DNA from 3 places in the Erwinia sp. 2186 genome. Region 2 is predicted to be linked to each of the others. Evidence: predicted binding sites of a transcription regulator. Region 2 holds the regulator's gene; each other region holds the start of a gene.
The links. The regulator ArgR, encoded in region 2, controls arginine synthesis, uptake and breakdown. The targets are predictions, from matches to a motif close to ANTGAATAAAAATACANT.

Region 1 (4,615 bases), 710 kb from region 2:
ACAACGTGACATTCGGACGCGCCTGACTGCAGAGCTTTCTGCTCAACGCCTTCAAGATCGCCACGTTCCTGACCGATATCAGCCACAAATGCGACCACTTCACAGCCGCCGTAGTTCTCTTTCAGCCATGGAATGATGGCGGAGGTATCCAGACCACCGGAGTAAGCCAGAACGATTTTTTTGATGCTCTTGTCTTGCATTGTCTTTTCCTTGAATCCGTTTCTGATTAAGCGAGGATCCGGGTGCCAATTGACACGCCGTTAAATAGGGTCGGCAGCTGCTCAGCATGACGCCAGCTGGCGATATCTACCGGACGGCCCAGCGTGCGGGCAGCGTCCAGGGCTGCATTGACTTTGACAATCATACCGTCGGTGATCACGCCTTCAGCAATCAACTTCTCAGCTTTGGCGGCGGTCATCTCTTCGATACGCTGTCCCTGGCCGTCGAGGATGCCACTGACATCCGACAGCAGGATTAAATCGGCACCCAGGGTGGCCGCCAATGCGGTCGCAGCCTGGTCGGCGTTGACGTTCATTAACTTACCATCCTGAGTGATGCCGATGGAACTGATCACTGGCAGGAAACCGGCGGTCAGCAGAGTATTAATTAACATCGGCGAACCTGGCGTGGCCAGACCCACGTGGCCGAGTTCTTCGTCGAAGGCTTCCACGTTAACGCTGCTGCCGTCGCCCAGGCAGAGGCCAACTGCCTCGATGCCGTGCTTTTTCGACCAGGCCAGCAGGGTTTTGTTTGCGGTTCCCGCCAGGGCGCCGGTAATAATGTCGATCTGATCCGCAGGCGTGACGCGCAGGCCATTTTTCTTTTTCACCGGCAGCGAGAGCTTGCTCATCAGCTCATCCACCAGGCAGCCACCGCCGTGCACAATCAGCAGTGGACGCTGATGCTCAGCCCGGTAGGCCACCAGCGCGCCAAACAGGCGCTCCAGCGCTTCTTCGCTATCCAGCAGCACGCCACCGAGTTTAATAATTAAAGGAGTCGTCATAATCTTCTTCACCGATTAAATAAGTGACTGCGTTTCCGGGAAGCCGAAACGAATATTCAGGCATTGCACTGCCTGCGAGGAGGCGCCTTTCAACAGGTTGTCTTCTGCCGACACGACAATCAGGTGTTCACCCCTCACCGCAAAACCGATGTCGCAGAATGGCAGACCAACAACACCCTTAATTGACGGCACGCCTTTGTCGTAAACACGCACCAATGGCTTATCGTGATAGGCATTATGGAACGCTTCTGCCACGTCGTCAGACGTCACACCTGCTTTTAACCGGCAGGTGGTGGTTGCCAGAATACCGCGCGGGAAGTTGCCCAGATGCGGGGTGAAGATCACCGGCACACCGAGGTGCGCTTCGATTTCTGGGTGATGACGATGGGTGAAAATACCGTACGGCTGCAGGCTCACTTCACAGAAGCTGGTGCCGACCGCCGCTTTGCGCCCTGCTCCGCTCACGCCGCTGGTGGCGTTGATCACCGGCCATTGCGCATCGTTCAGCAGGCCCGCTTCGACCAGCGGCTTTAAGGCCAACTGGGCAGCGGTAGGATAGCAACCCGGCACCGCAATCAGCTGCGCTTCTTTAATTTTGTCATGCTGCCATTCGGCCAGACCATATACCGCTTTTTCCAGCCAGTCCTGATGCTGATGCGGGAAGCCGTAGTAGTCTGTGAAGAAGCTTTGATCGTTCACGCGGAAAGCAGCGGAGAGATCGAATACCACACAACCCGCGGCGAGGAACTCTGGCGCAAGGTCATGGCTGACTTCGTGAGCGGTCGCCAGAAAAACGACGTCCACTTTATCGGCATACTGCGAGGCGCTGCTCAAGGGCTGCAGCGGCATATCAAGGATGCCTTTCAGCTGCGGATGAAGATCGGAAAGTAATTTTCCTGCGTCCGGGCTTTGCGCTGAAACCGCCAAAGCGGTTATGTTCACCTGTGGATGACGATTCAGGTAAGTCGCAAGCTCTACGCCAGCATAACCACTAGCACCAACAATCAGCGTATTCAACATCAGACTGACACCTTTTTCTGGTCTCAAATTTCCGGGCTGCAGCGAATTTTCGCTGTCTTCCCACGCGAGCGGCGCTGGACGATGGAGCAATTTGTGGTTTCCATCCGTACGCCGTTAATGTATTTTTATTCACTATTAATGCATGAATATGACACTATCCTAACTCAAGGAATGGCAACAGTGAAGACAAAATTACCCCCTTTTATCGAGTTATACCGTGAGTTGATTGCCACACCGTCGATCAGCGCAACCGATATTGCCATCGATCAGAGTAATGAAACTTTAATCAATTTGCTGGCAGGCTGGTTCCGTGACCTTGGCTTCAGCGTTGAAGTGCAACCGGTGCCCGGCACGCGCCACAAATTCAATATGCTGGCCAGAACCGGAAACGGCGCGGGCGGCCTGCTGCTCGCCGGTCATACCGATACCGTCCCGTTCGACGATGGGCGCTGGACGCGCGATCCGTTCACCCTGACCGAGCATGACAACAAGCTCTACGGTCTGGGCACCGCCGACATGAAAGGCTTCTTTGCCTTTATTTTAGATACTCTGCGTGATGTTGACGTGACCAAACTGGAAAAGCCGCTCTACATCCTCGCCACCGCCGATGAAGAAACCACCATGGCCGGCGCGCAGTATTTCTCTGAAAACACCACCATCCGCCCGGACTGCGCGATTATTGGTGAGCCCACCTCACTGAAACCGGTGCGGGCTCATAAAGGCCATTTATCTCAGTCGATCCGCATTCAGGGCCAGTCGGGTCACTCAAGCGATCCGGCGCGTGGCGTCAATGCGATTGAGCTGATGCATGAGTCCATCACTCACCTGATGGGCCTGCGTAATACGTTGAAAGAGCGCTATCACCATGATGGCTTTGCCATCCCGTATCCGACCATGAACTTCGGCTACATCAACGGCGGCGATGCGCCAAACCGCATCTGTGCCTGCTGTGAGATGTATATGGATATTCGTCCGTTACCGGGCCTGTCACTGCAGGATCTGGAAGGTTTGCTGAATGATGCGCTGGCTCCGGTGAGTGAACGCTGGCCAGGCCGGGTGACGATTGGTGAATTGCATCCGCCCATTCCAGGCTACGAATGTCCGCGCAACCATCAGCTGGTGCAGGTAGTGGAGAAATTACTGGGAACCGAAACCGAAGTGGTGAACTACTGTACCGAAGCGCCGTTCATTCAGACGCTGTGCCCAACGCTGGTTTTGGGCCCGGGATCGATCAATCAGGCGCACCAACCGGACGAATATATCGACACCGCATTTATTAAACCCACCCGTGAATTGATCGCTCAGGTTGTGCAGCATTTTTGCCACCACTAAATCACATTTGGGGCAATTCACTGCTGAAACAGCGTGTTGCCCCTGATTTGTTCCGTCTTTCATGATAAGAATAACTTATCTCACTTGCCTGTAATTAAATTTCATAAATTACCGACATTTAGCCGCTGAAGCCGCCAGATTTAAGTCATTTGACGAATGGTAACGAACGTGGCTAGATAAAAGGCAAAGTTATGCCGGCAACGGTGAAATAAAGTGACAAAAACAAGAAGGGTGTCAGGGGTCATATGAACGAACAATATTCCGCAATGCGAAGTAATGTCAGTATGCTCGGCAAACTGCTCGGGGATACGATTAAGGATGCACTTGGAGAGAACATCCTTGAGCGGGTGGAAACCATCCGCAAACTCTCGAAGTCATCACGTGCGGGAAATGACGCCCACCGTAAAGAATTGCTGTCAACGCTGCAAAACCTGTCGAATGATGAGCTGCTGCCTGTTGCACGCGCCTTCAGCCAGTTTTTGAATCTGACTAACGTTGCCGAGCAGTACCATACGATTTCCCCGAAGGGTGAAGGGGCCAATCACCCGGAAATGCTGACCAAAGTCTTCGATCGCCTGAAGCAGCAACCTCATCTGACCGAAGCCTCGATCCGTGAAGCCATCGAATCGCTTTCACTGGAGCTGGTGCTGACTGCCCACCCGACGGAAATCACCCGTCGTACCTTGATCCACAAACTGGTTGAAGTGAACAGCTGCCTGAAGCAGCTCGATCACAACGATCTTTCTGATTACGACCGATCGCAGATCATGCGCCGCCTGCGCCAGCTGGTTGCTCAGGCCTGGCATACCGATGAAATACGTAAATACCGCCCTTCCCCGGTTGATGAAGCCAAATGGGGCTTCGCCGTGGTCGAAAACAGCCTGTGGGAAGGCGTGCCTAACTTCCTGCGCGAACTGAATGAGCAGGTTGAAGCCTCGTTTGGCGTCAAGCTGCCGGTGGATTTCGTGCCGATCAAGTTCACTTCGTGGATGGGCGGCGACCGTGACGGCAACCCGAACGTCACCGCCGATATCACCCGCCATGTGCTGCAGCTTAGCCGCTGGAAAGCGACCGACCTGTTCCTGCGTGATATCGCCGTGCTGGTGTCAGAGCTGTCGATGTCTGAATGTACGCCAGAAGTGCGTGAGCTGTGTGGTAACCCGGAAGCGCTGGAACCTTACCGCGAGATCATGAAAAACCTGCGTGGTCAGCTGATGAGCACCCAGGCCTACCTGGAACGTCGCCTGAAGGGCGAACGTC
Region 2 (4,615 bases):
GGTGAAAGGCGCCATCGTCAATAAATTCCGTAACGCTGGCCAGGTTTGCGTCAGCGTGAACCGCTTCTATATCCACAACCGCGTTTATGACCGCTTCGTCAGCCAGCTGGCTGATGAGGTGAAAAAACTGAAGGTCGGTAATGGCATGGAAGAAGGGGTGATCGTCGGGCCGCTAATAGAGGCTTCTGCGCTGGAGAAAGTGGAAGAACACGTCAAGGATGCGGTCGCCCACGGAGGCAAGATTGTTACTGGCGGTGCCCGCCATGTTCTGGGTGGCAATTTCTGGCAGCCCACGGTGATAGCCGAAGCCAATGAGAAGATGAAGCTGGCAAAAGAAGAGACCTTCGGCCCCGTCGCAGCCTGCTTCCGCTTTGATGAGGAAGACGAGGTTATTCGTCGGGCAAATGATACCGAGTTCGGGCTGGCTGCGTATTTCTATACGCAAAACCTTCAGCGTGTGTTCCGCGTGTCGGCGGCACTGGAGAGTGGCATGGTCGGCATAAACGAGTGTGCTGTCTCGACGGAACTGGCACCTTTCGGCGGCGTAAAAGAATCAGGCCTTGGACGTGAAGGTTCGGTGCTGGGACTGGAAGAGTTTTTAGAAGTGAAAGCCCTGCATATTGGGGGACTGTAACTCACCGGGCGGCAGTATGCCGCCCAACCGTGGGCCTCGTGGAGCGGCTAGCATGAGAACAGAGATTTTTGATTTTGATGAAATTGTCGATCAGGCACACTTCTACCGCCAGTTCAGCGAACGGTTTGCGCTGGCCGATCTGAATGTGAAGGATTTGGACAGCTTATGGGACGCGGTGACGCTGTTGCCATTACCCCTGGAAATTGAATTTGTACATTTGGGGAGCGGACAGAAGCGGCGTTATGGCGCGTTAATCCTGCTGTTTGATGAAGCAGAAGAGGAGCTAGAAGGGCAGCTCCGATTTAACGTTCGCTAGTCAGCAGAAACAAAAAGGGCCCCGACAAGCGGGGCCAAAGGGTTCGTCATACTGACGAGGAATGTCTTACAGTAGCAGTGACAAGCCAGCGAGAGGGATTCGCGCGTTCGACAACACGCAGGTGCTGGCACCTTCTAATTTTTTGTACTTATCAGAATTTATTTATACAGCTCTGCGGTGGCGTGGTAGTTGCCATCGTTACGCGCTTCGATCACACGATAAGAGCTGGCACCTTGCTGATCCGCTTTCTGAGAAAGCTCATGACGGATATCGGTTGGCGCGCCATCAACACCACTGACACTAATGGTGCCCATTGACTGCAGGTTCTGCTCGCTTGCCTGCTGGTCAGTTATCAGGTGAGCGGCGCTGGCGCCGAAAGAAAGAACTGAGGCCAGGCCGAGTACTGCGATTGCTAATTTGGTTTTCATGTTAGATGCTCCAGATAGGGTTGAGCGGTAACCGAAAGGGCTAAAAAGCGTTTATTATTCTTGGGGATACCGTTTTTTTTAGTCGTTAATACCGTATTGCCGGGTAATCTTTGCTTATTTGTACAGCTCTGCAGTCGCGTGGTAGTTACCGTTGTTGTACGCCTCGATAACACGGTAAGCACTTGCGCCCTGAGCGTCAGCTTTCGCATTCAGCTGCTGGCGGATGTCCATCGGTGAACCGGCAACGCCGCTTACGGAGATGGTGCCAACTGATTGCAGATTTTGCGCCTGATCCGCGTTAACAGATTCAGCTGCAAAAGCACCAAAAGAGAGAGCAGAAAGAACGGTTACAGCCGCAACAGTAGTTTTAATGTTCATGATTATTTCCTCGTAGTATGTTTTTATCTTTTTGTTTAGTGTGATTGTCATCACGAAAACAAGTATAGATCTAATAACGTAAAAAATTAATAGCGTGCTAATAATGTTTTGTTGGGATACTTTAACCGAAAACTGCATTTTAATAACCAGACGTTATAAAAAACGCTTATAAGTTGCCCTATCCATGTTAAATACATGTAAAAACACAGGGATATGTGACTTTAGCCATTCGTGCGCTTATTTGTGGTGGATCACACCATGAGACGAGAGTATCTGGTTTTTCTGCCTGACATGTCGCCCGCGAGGCAGTGCATCATGCTGAATAGTGAGGCGTGGAAGGTCAGAAAAGCAAAAGCCGGCAGGCGCCGGCTCTAAGAAAAGATGATGATACGGGGTGGTTAGCCTTAGGTTAAAAATCAGGCGTTAATTGCTGCTGCTTATAACTCTTGCTCGAAGAGGATCAGGATCGCTTCGAACAGCTGCTTTACCGTAAAGGCGCGGGCAGGGGTAATAAAGATGGTGTCATCGCCAGCAATGGTGCCAAGGATCCCTTCAGCTTTGCCGAGGGAATCCAGCAGGCGAGCGATAAGCTGCGCGGCACCTGGACTGGTATGGATTACCACCAACGCATCGTTGTAGTCGATATCCAGCACGAGGTTTTTAAGCGGGCTGGTGGTGGTCGGCACGCCCAGTTCCGCAGGCAGGCAATAGACCATTTCCATCTTGGCGTTGCGTGTGCGCACGGCACCAAACTTGGTCAACATGCGGGAGACTTTAGACTGATTGATATTGTCGAAGCCATCTTCCTGTAAAGCGGCGACGATCTCGCCCTGCGAGCTGAACTTCTCTTCCTTCAATAAAGCCTTAAAGGCTTTAATCAGGTCTTCCTGTTTTGATGGGTTACGCATAGGCTTCCGCTTAAGAGTCAGAAATAAAGGGGATTCCCTGATGGGACTGGCGGTGATTATGCAATTAAATGAATGGTTATGCAATAAGGCAGGGTGTTTTATGCGGGGGAGCGGTGAAGGGGTGACAGTATGCCAAACTTTTGATGGAAAAAAAATGCCCGCTCAGACAAGGATGTAGCGCAAAAAGTAAACGATTTGTTATTAAATTGATGTTGTTCTGCTTAGCGCTAAGGGTGTAATGTAAGGCCGAATCGTGCTGTTTGTCGCTGGCTACGAGCGGCCTTGCACCCTATGCGGTTAATCATTTGCTTCAGCGGTTTTGGGCGTGAGTGCTCAGATCGACATGAAAGCAATCGCAAAGCGCTAAAGGCTGGACTATGTTCATAACCAGATGGACTCACAGCACTTTACGCTCACTATAATAAGGAGTTCAGGATGAAAGTTGCAGTTCTCGGCGCAGCTGGCGGTATTGGCCAGGCTCTCGCACTTCTGCTAAAAACCCAGCTTCCGGCGGGTTCCGACCTCTCTCTGTACGACATCGCTCCCGTTACGCCTGGCGTAGCTGTTGATTTGAGCCATATCCCTACCGCAGTCAATATCAAAGGTTTCTGTGGCGAAGACGCAACGCCGGCGCTGAAAGGCGCTGACGTGGTCCTGATCTCCGCTGGCGTGGCGCGTAAGCCAGGCATGGATCGCTCCGATCTGTTCAATGTTAACGCCGGTATTGTTCGTAATCTGATTGAACAGGTTGCCAGCACCTGCCCTAAGGCGTTGATAGGTATCATCACTAACCCGGTTAACACCACGGTCGCGATTGCTGCGGAAGTGCTGAAAAAAGCCGGCGTTTACGATAAAAACAAACTGTTTGGCGTTACCACGCTGGATATCATCCGTTCCAACACCTTCGTCGCTGAGCTGAAAGGCAAAAATCCTGCCGAGCTGAACATCCCGGTAGTGGGTGGACACTCAGGCGTGACTATCTTGCCTCTGCTCTCCCAGATCCCAGGCGTCAGCTTCTCTGAACAGGAAGTGGCCGATCTGACGAAACGTATCCAGAACGCGGGTACCGAAGTGGTTGAGGCGAAAGCAGGTGGCGGATCCGCGACGCTGTCGATGGGCCAGGCTGCGGCCAAATTCGGTCTGTCGCTGGTACGCGCTCTGAACGGTGAAAGCAACGTTGTGGAATGTGCTTACGTTGAGGGAGATGGCGCGCATGCTCGCTTCTTCTCACAACCGCTGCTGCTGGGTAAAAACGGCATCGTTGAGCGCAAGCCAATCGGCACGCTGAGCGCTTTTGAGCAGAAGTCGTTGGACGGCATGTTGGATACGCTGAAGAAAGACATTACGTTGGGCGAAGAATTCGTTAAATAAGCCTGCTACAGGGCCAGCGCTGTCTGGCCCTGCATTCCATCACTTCCCGCTTAATTCCCCGGATATTCCAGCACGGTAATCGGCAGCGTCATTTTTTGATCGTTGCGAATGATATCCACGTCAATGACGGTTCCCGGTCGAATCTCCGCAACCTGATCCATTGTTTCCACCGCCGAAATAGCCGGTTTATGGTTCACGTTGGTGATCACATCATTGATTTGCAGACCCGCTTTGGCTGCCGGGCCTCCCTGAGAAACATTGGTCACCACAATGCCCTGAATATGATCCAGGCTGCTGTTTTGTCCGTGCATTTGCGGCACTTCACGGCCACTGATGCCGATGAACCCACGGATTACGCGACCATCGCGGATAAGCTTATCCATGATTTTCGCAGCCAGTGCCGTAGGGATGGCAAAGCCAATGCCTTCCGGCGTTTCACCGTCGTTACTCTTATCAAACGACAGCGTATTGATTCCCATCAGTTCACCGAGAGAGTTAATCAAGGCGCCGCCCGAGTTCCCTTTGTTGATGGAAGCATCTGTCTGTAAGAAGTTCTGGTAGCGGGAAGGGCTCAGACCAA
Region 3 (4,615 bases), 520 kb from region 2:
CGGGTGATCTTCCTCGGTGACCGCGATCAGCTGGCCTCGGTTGAAGCGGGCGCGGTGCTGGGCGATATCTGCCGCTGCGCTGAAACAGGATACAGTCTTGCGCGTGCAGAAGAGCTGAGCGCCTTAACGGGCTGCGTTATCGCAGGCCGGGAAGACCCGCAGGCGCCGCCGGTGCGTGACAGCATTTGCCTGCTGCGCAAGAGCTACCGCTTCGATGCCTCTTCAGGAATTGGTCAGCTGGCGCTGGCCGTCAATGCGGGCGATACGCGCCAGGTCGATGCAGTCTTTGCCGCTGATTACGCCGATATTGAGCGCTTCACCTTGGGGAGTAGCGAAGCATATCAGCATCTGCTTAATGGCTGTGTTGCCGGTTACCGCGACTATCTGAGCCGCCTTGCAGCCGGTGCACAGCCTGCTGATGTGCTGGATGCGTTTAGCCGTTTCCAGCTGCTTTGCGCGCTGCGCGAAGGGCCGTTTGGGGTGATGGGGCTGAATGAACGCATTGAGGTCTCGCTGCAAAAAGCGGGCTTGATCCGTCGTTCACCGGGCGCGGCGAATAAATGGTATCCCGGCCGGCCGGTGATGATTGCCCGCAACGACAGTGCGTTGGGGCTGTTTAACGGCGACATTGGTATTGCGATGCTGGATGAGGAACAGGCGCTGAAGGTGTTCTTCCCACTGCCTGACGGCAGCATCAAAGCCGTACAGCCCAGCCGACTGCCGCCGCACGATACTGCCTATGCGATGACGGTGCATAAATCGCAGGGATCCGAATTCGATCACACCGTGCTGGTGCTGCCTAATCAGTTCACGCCGGTGCTGACCCGCGAGCTGGTTTACACCGCCATCACCCGCGCGAAATTACGATTAACGCTGTATGCGGAGCAAAACGTGTTAAACAGCGCGGTGAAAATGCGCACCTTGAGGCGCAGCGGGCTGGTCGAACGGCTTACCGAATAATCGGGCTGAGATGAGACGTTAAAAAGGGGCGATAAATCGCCCCTTTTTGGTCTTCAGGAGAAGAGACGCGCGTGGCGCAGATCGGCCATCAGCACTTTTGAGCGGCGCTGATAGTTGTACATCAGCTTTTTACTTTCCGGCAGCAGTTCGATATCGACCGGCGTAAAGCCGCGTTCCTGGAACCAGTGAATGCTGCGGGTGGTCAGCACGAAGAGTTTCTTCAGCCCCATCTGACGCGCCTGCAGTGCCACGCGTTCCAGCAAGGCTTCACCGCGCGAGGAACTGCGGTAATCAGGATGCACCGCCACACAGGCCATCTCGCCAATCGCTTCTTCCGGGAACGGATAGAGCGCGGCGCAGCCGATCGTCAGGTTATCGCGCTCAATGATGGTGAACTTATCAATTTCCATCTCCAGCTGCTCGCGTGAGCGACGAACCAGAATTCCCTGCTGCTCCAGCGGACGGATCAACTCCAGAATGCCGCCGATATCATTAATGGTGGCACGGCGGATCTGCTCGGCACTTTCCATCACGATCTGCGTACCGATACCATCACGTGAGAACAGTTCCTGTAACAGCGCGCCGTCTTCCTGGTAGCTGATCAAATGGCTACGACGCACGCCGCTGCGGCAGGCTTTAACCGCACCACGCAGAAAACGCACGGTGCCGGACAGGTAGTCATCGCGCGTTTCCAACTCTTCAATGCGCTGCTGGGCATCATTCGGGAACAGCTCGGAGATGATATTGCCTTCATCATTGGTCACGCCCTGTTCGGAGCAGAAACCAATCATCTTCTCGGCTTTCAGCTTGATGGCCAACTGCGTCGCCACTTCTTCAGAGGTCAGGTTGAAGCTCTCGCCGGTGACGGAAACCGCAACCGGCCCCATCAGCACGATCGCGCCGCTGTCCAGCTGACGGTGAATCGCTTCCTCATCGATACGACGAATACGGCCGCTATGGCAGTAATCCACGCCATCATCCACGCCTAACGGCTGGGCAATAATAAAGTTGCCGCTGACCACATTAATATGCGCACCCTGCAACGGGGTATTGTTCAGGCTCATCGACAGGCGGGCGGTAATATCCAGCTGTAAACGGCCTGCGGCCTGCTTAACCAGCTCAAGGGATTGCGCATCGGTGACACGGGTATGCTTGTGATAAATCGGCTCCAGCTGGTGTTCAGCCAGGTTAGCGTCTATCTGCGGCCGGGCGCCATACACCACTACCAGGCGAATGCCCAGGCTGTGCAGCAGGCCAATATCATTGACGATGCTTGAGAAGTTCTCATGCTCGATGGCTTCACCACCCAACATAATGACAAACGTCTTACCACGGTGGGCATTGATATAGGGCACGGTATGACGAAAACCCTGAACCAGCTCGGTACTCCGTTCCTTCACGGCAAACCCTCTATGAATTATTATTCGCTAAAAGTGTATTTTTATTCTTTTATTGGCCGGGCGCAAGGGGCAATTTCTCAGTATTTTCTGGTTTCTTCCCCTGGCGGCCACGCTAATACGCTGCATTTTATCGCTTTTTCTGGGTGACACCGCCGGAGGGATTCGCTAAAGTTTTTGCACTTGGTAGTCATTTGGCTTTTTTTTAGACACAGTTCAGCAAACACCTCTGGAGTAGCATGTCCGATTTACCCTCACCTGGCCGTCGCCGGTGGTTAAAAAGCGCCGGCGCCGTCGTGCTGCTAAGCGTCAGCAAAGTAGGCCTGGCCGCCAGCAGCCACGTGGTGGCGATCCGCATCTGGCCGTCTTCAACCTATTCCCGCCTGACGCTGGAATCCAACCGCCCGGTGAAATATAAGCAGTTTGCGCTCAGTCATCCCGAACGCGTGGTGATTGATATTGCCAATATCCAGCTTAACCATGCGCTGAAAGGCGTCGGGAACCTGGTGCGCAGCGACGATCCCTACATTAAAAATGCCCGAGTGGGGCAGTTCGATGCCAATACCGTCCGGCTGGTGCTTGAGCTGAAGCAAAATGTGTCGCCAAAGATTTTCACCCTCGCGCCCGTCGCCGGGATCCGCGATCGCCTGGTGCTGGATCTCTATCCGGCAAAAGGCAGCAGTTACGATCATGCTGACGATCCGCTTCTGGCGTTACTGGAAGATTACAACAAAGGCGATCTGGAAAAGAGCCAGCCTGCAGCGGCGGCTTTGCCGGGCAAGGCGGGTCGGGATCGGCCGATTGTGATCATGCTCGATCCGGGACACGGCGGTGAAGACTCGGGGGCAATCGGCAAACATAAAACCCGCGAAAAAGACATCGTGCTGAAGATTGCCAGACGACTGAAGGTGTTGATCGACAAGCAGCCCAATATGCGGGCCTATATGACGCGCAACGAAGATGTCTTTATTCCACTAAAAGTCAGGGTGGCCAAAGCGCGCAAACAGCGTGCCGATCTGTTTATCTCCATCCATGCCGATGCCTTCACCAGCCGTGCGGCACGCGGATCGTCGGTATTTGCGCTCTCGACCAAAGGCGCGACCAGCACTGCGGCACGTTTTCTGGCGCAAACGCAGAATGAATCAGACCTGATTGGCGGCGTCAGCATGAGCGGCGATCGCTATCTTGATCACACCATGTTCGATATGGTGCAGAGCCTGACCATCAACGACAGCCTGAAATTTGGTAAAGAGGTGCTGTCCCGCATCGGTAAGGTGAACCATTTACATAAGCGAACCGTCGACCAGGCGGGCTTTGCCGTGCTGAAAGCGCCCGACATCCCATCGATTCTGGTGGAAACGGCGTTTATCAGTAATTTAGAAGAAGAGCGAAAGCTGCGGACGACGCGTTATCAGCATCAGGTAGCGGAATCTATTCTGGCGGGGATCAAAGCGTACTTCGCCAGTGGCGCAAGCCTGGCACCCAGAAAATAATCGGGATTGTGGGGCGGGGTGCTGCTCGCCCGGCATAAAGCGGACAGGCAAATCCATTGCGGGGAATTTGGCGGAGGCCAGAAACAAAAAAACACCCGTTAAGGTGTTAAGTTGGTTGCGGGAGCCGGATTTGAACCGACGACCTTCGGGTTATGAGCCCGACGAGCTACCAGGCTGCTCCATCCCGCGTCCGTAGTGTACTACTGTTGCTTCCGTCACAACAGGTCTTTCTTTTACTGCTTTCTCCGAAGAGAAATGGTTGCGGGAGCCAGATTTGAACTGACGACCTTCGGGTTATGAGCCCGACGAGCTACCAGGCTGCTCCATCCCGCGTCCGATATACTGTTGCTTCCATCACAACAGGTCTTGCTGTTCACAGAACATTCTCCGAAGAGAAATGGTTGCGGGAGCCAGATTTGAACTGACGACCTTCGGGTTATGAGCCCGACGAGCTACCAGGCTGCTCCATCCCGCGTCTGTGGAAGCGCACTATACGCTGTAGGAGTTTTGATGCAACCCCTTTCTGCAATAAAGTCATCAAAATAGCGCTTACTGCTCACTTCTTCTGCATTTGCCTTATTCTCGTACAGCAACCGATGAACTTTACCGTTGAGCCGTTTAATTCTCCCGGTGCCTTTGCTATCTTCGGCGAGGAATTCCGCATAGAGGGCAGTGAAATAATGAAAGGATGTTGGGCGAAGTTTGCAGTAACAGGGGCGTTGCTTGCCCTGCTGGCGGGATGTTCCTCAAAACCGACCGATCGTG

Region 1: a site for ArgR is predicted at 2,140-2,157, ahead of argC (N-acetyl-gamma-glutamyl-phosphate reductase). Genes of this name have one in related genera too.
Region 3: a site for ArgR is predicted at 2,393-2,410, ahead of argA (amino-acid N-acetyltransferase). Genes of this name have one in related genera too.

What each region holds. Positions count from the first base shown of each region.
Region 1 is NZ_CM173824.1:4,729,200-4,733,814, forward strand. It holds gene ACXKZG_RS22015 (argininosuccinate synthase) at 1-200, opposite strand, end outside; gene argB (acetylglutamate kinase) at 227-1,003, opposite strand; gene argC (N-acetyl-gamma-glutamyl-phosphate reductase) at 1,019-2,023, opposite strand; gene argE (acetylornithine deacetylase) at 2,204-3,355, shown strand; gene ppc (phosphoenolpyruvate carboxylase) at 3,601-4,615, shown strand, end outside.
Region 2 is NZ_CM173824.1:523,022-527,636, forward strand. It holds gene ACXKZG_RS02470 (NAD-dependent succinate-semialdehyde dehydrogenase) at 1-634, shown strand, start outside; gene ACXKZG_RS02475 (barstar family protein) at 687-950, shown strand; gene yhcN (peroxide/acid stress response protein YhcN) at 1,109-1,378, opposite strand; gene yhcN (peroxide/acid stress response protein YhcN) at 1,493-1,756, opposite strand; gene argR (transcriptional regulator ArgR) at 2,194-2,664, opposite strand; gene mdh (malate dehydrogenase) at 3,100-4,035, shown strand; gene degS (outer membrane-stress sensor serine endopeptidase DegS) at 4,086-4,615, opposite strand, start outside.
Region 3 is NZ_CM173824.1:1,040,719-1,045,333, forward strand. It holds gene recD (exodeoxyribonuclease V subunit alpha) at 1-960, shown strand, start outside; gene argA (amino-acid N-acetyltransferase) at 1,014-2,360, opposite strand; gene amiC (N-acetylmuramoyl-L-alanine amidase AmiC) at 2,597-3,850, shown strand; tRNA gene ACXKZG_RS04795 (tRNA-Met) at 3,963-4,039, opposite strand; tRNA gene ACXKZG_RS04800 (tRNA-Met) at 4,107-4,183, opposite strand; tRNA gene ACXKZG_RS04805 (tRNA-Met) at 4,249-4,325, opposite strand; gene mltA (murein transglycosylase A) at 4,531-4,615, shown strand, end outside.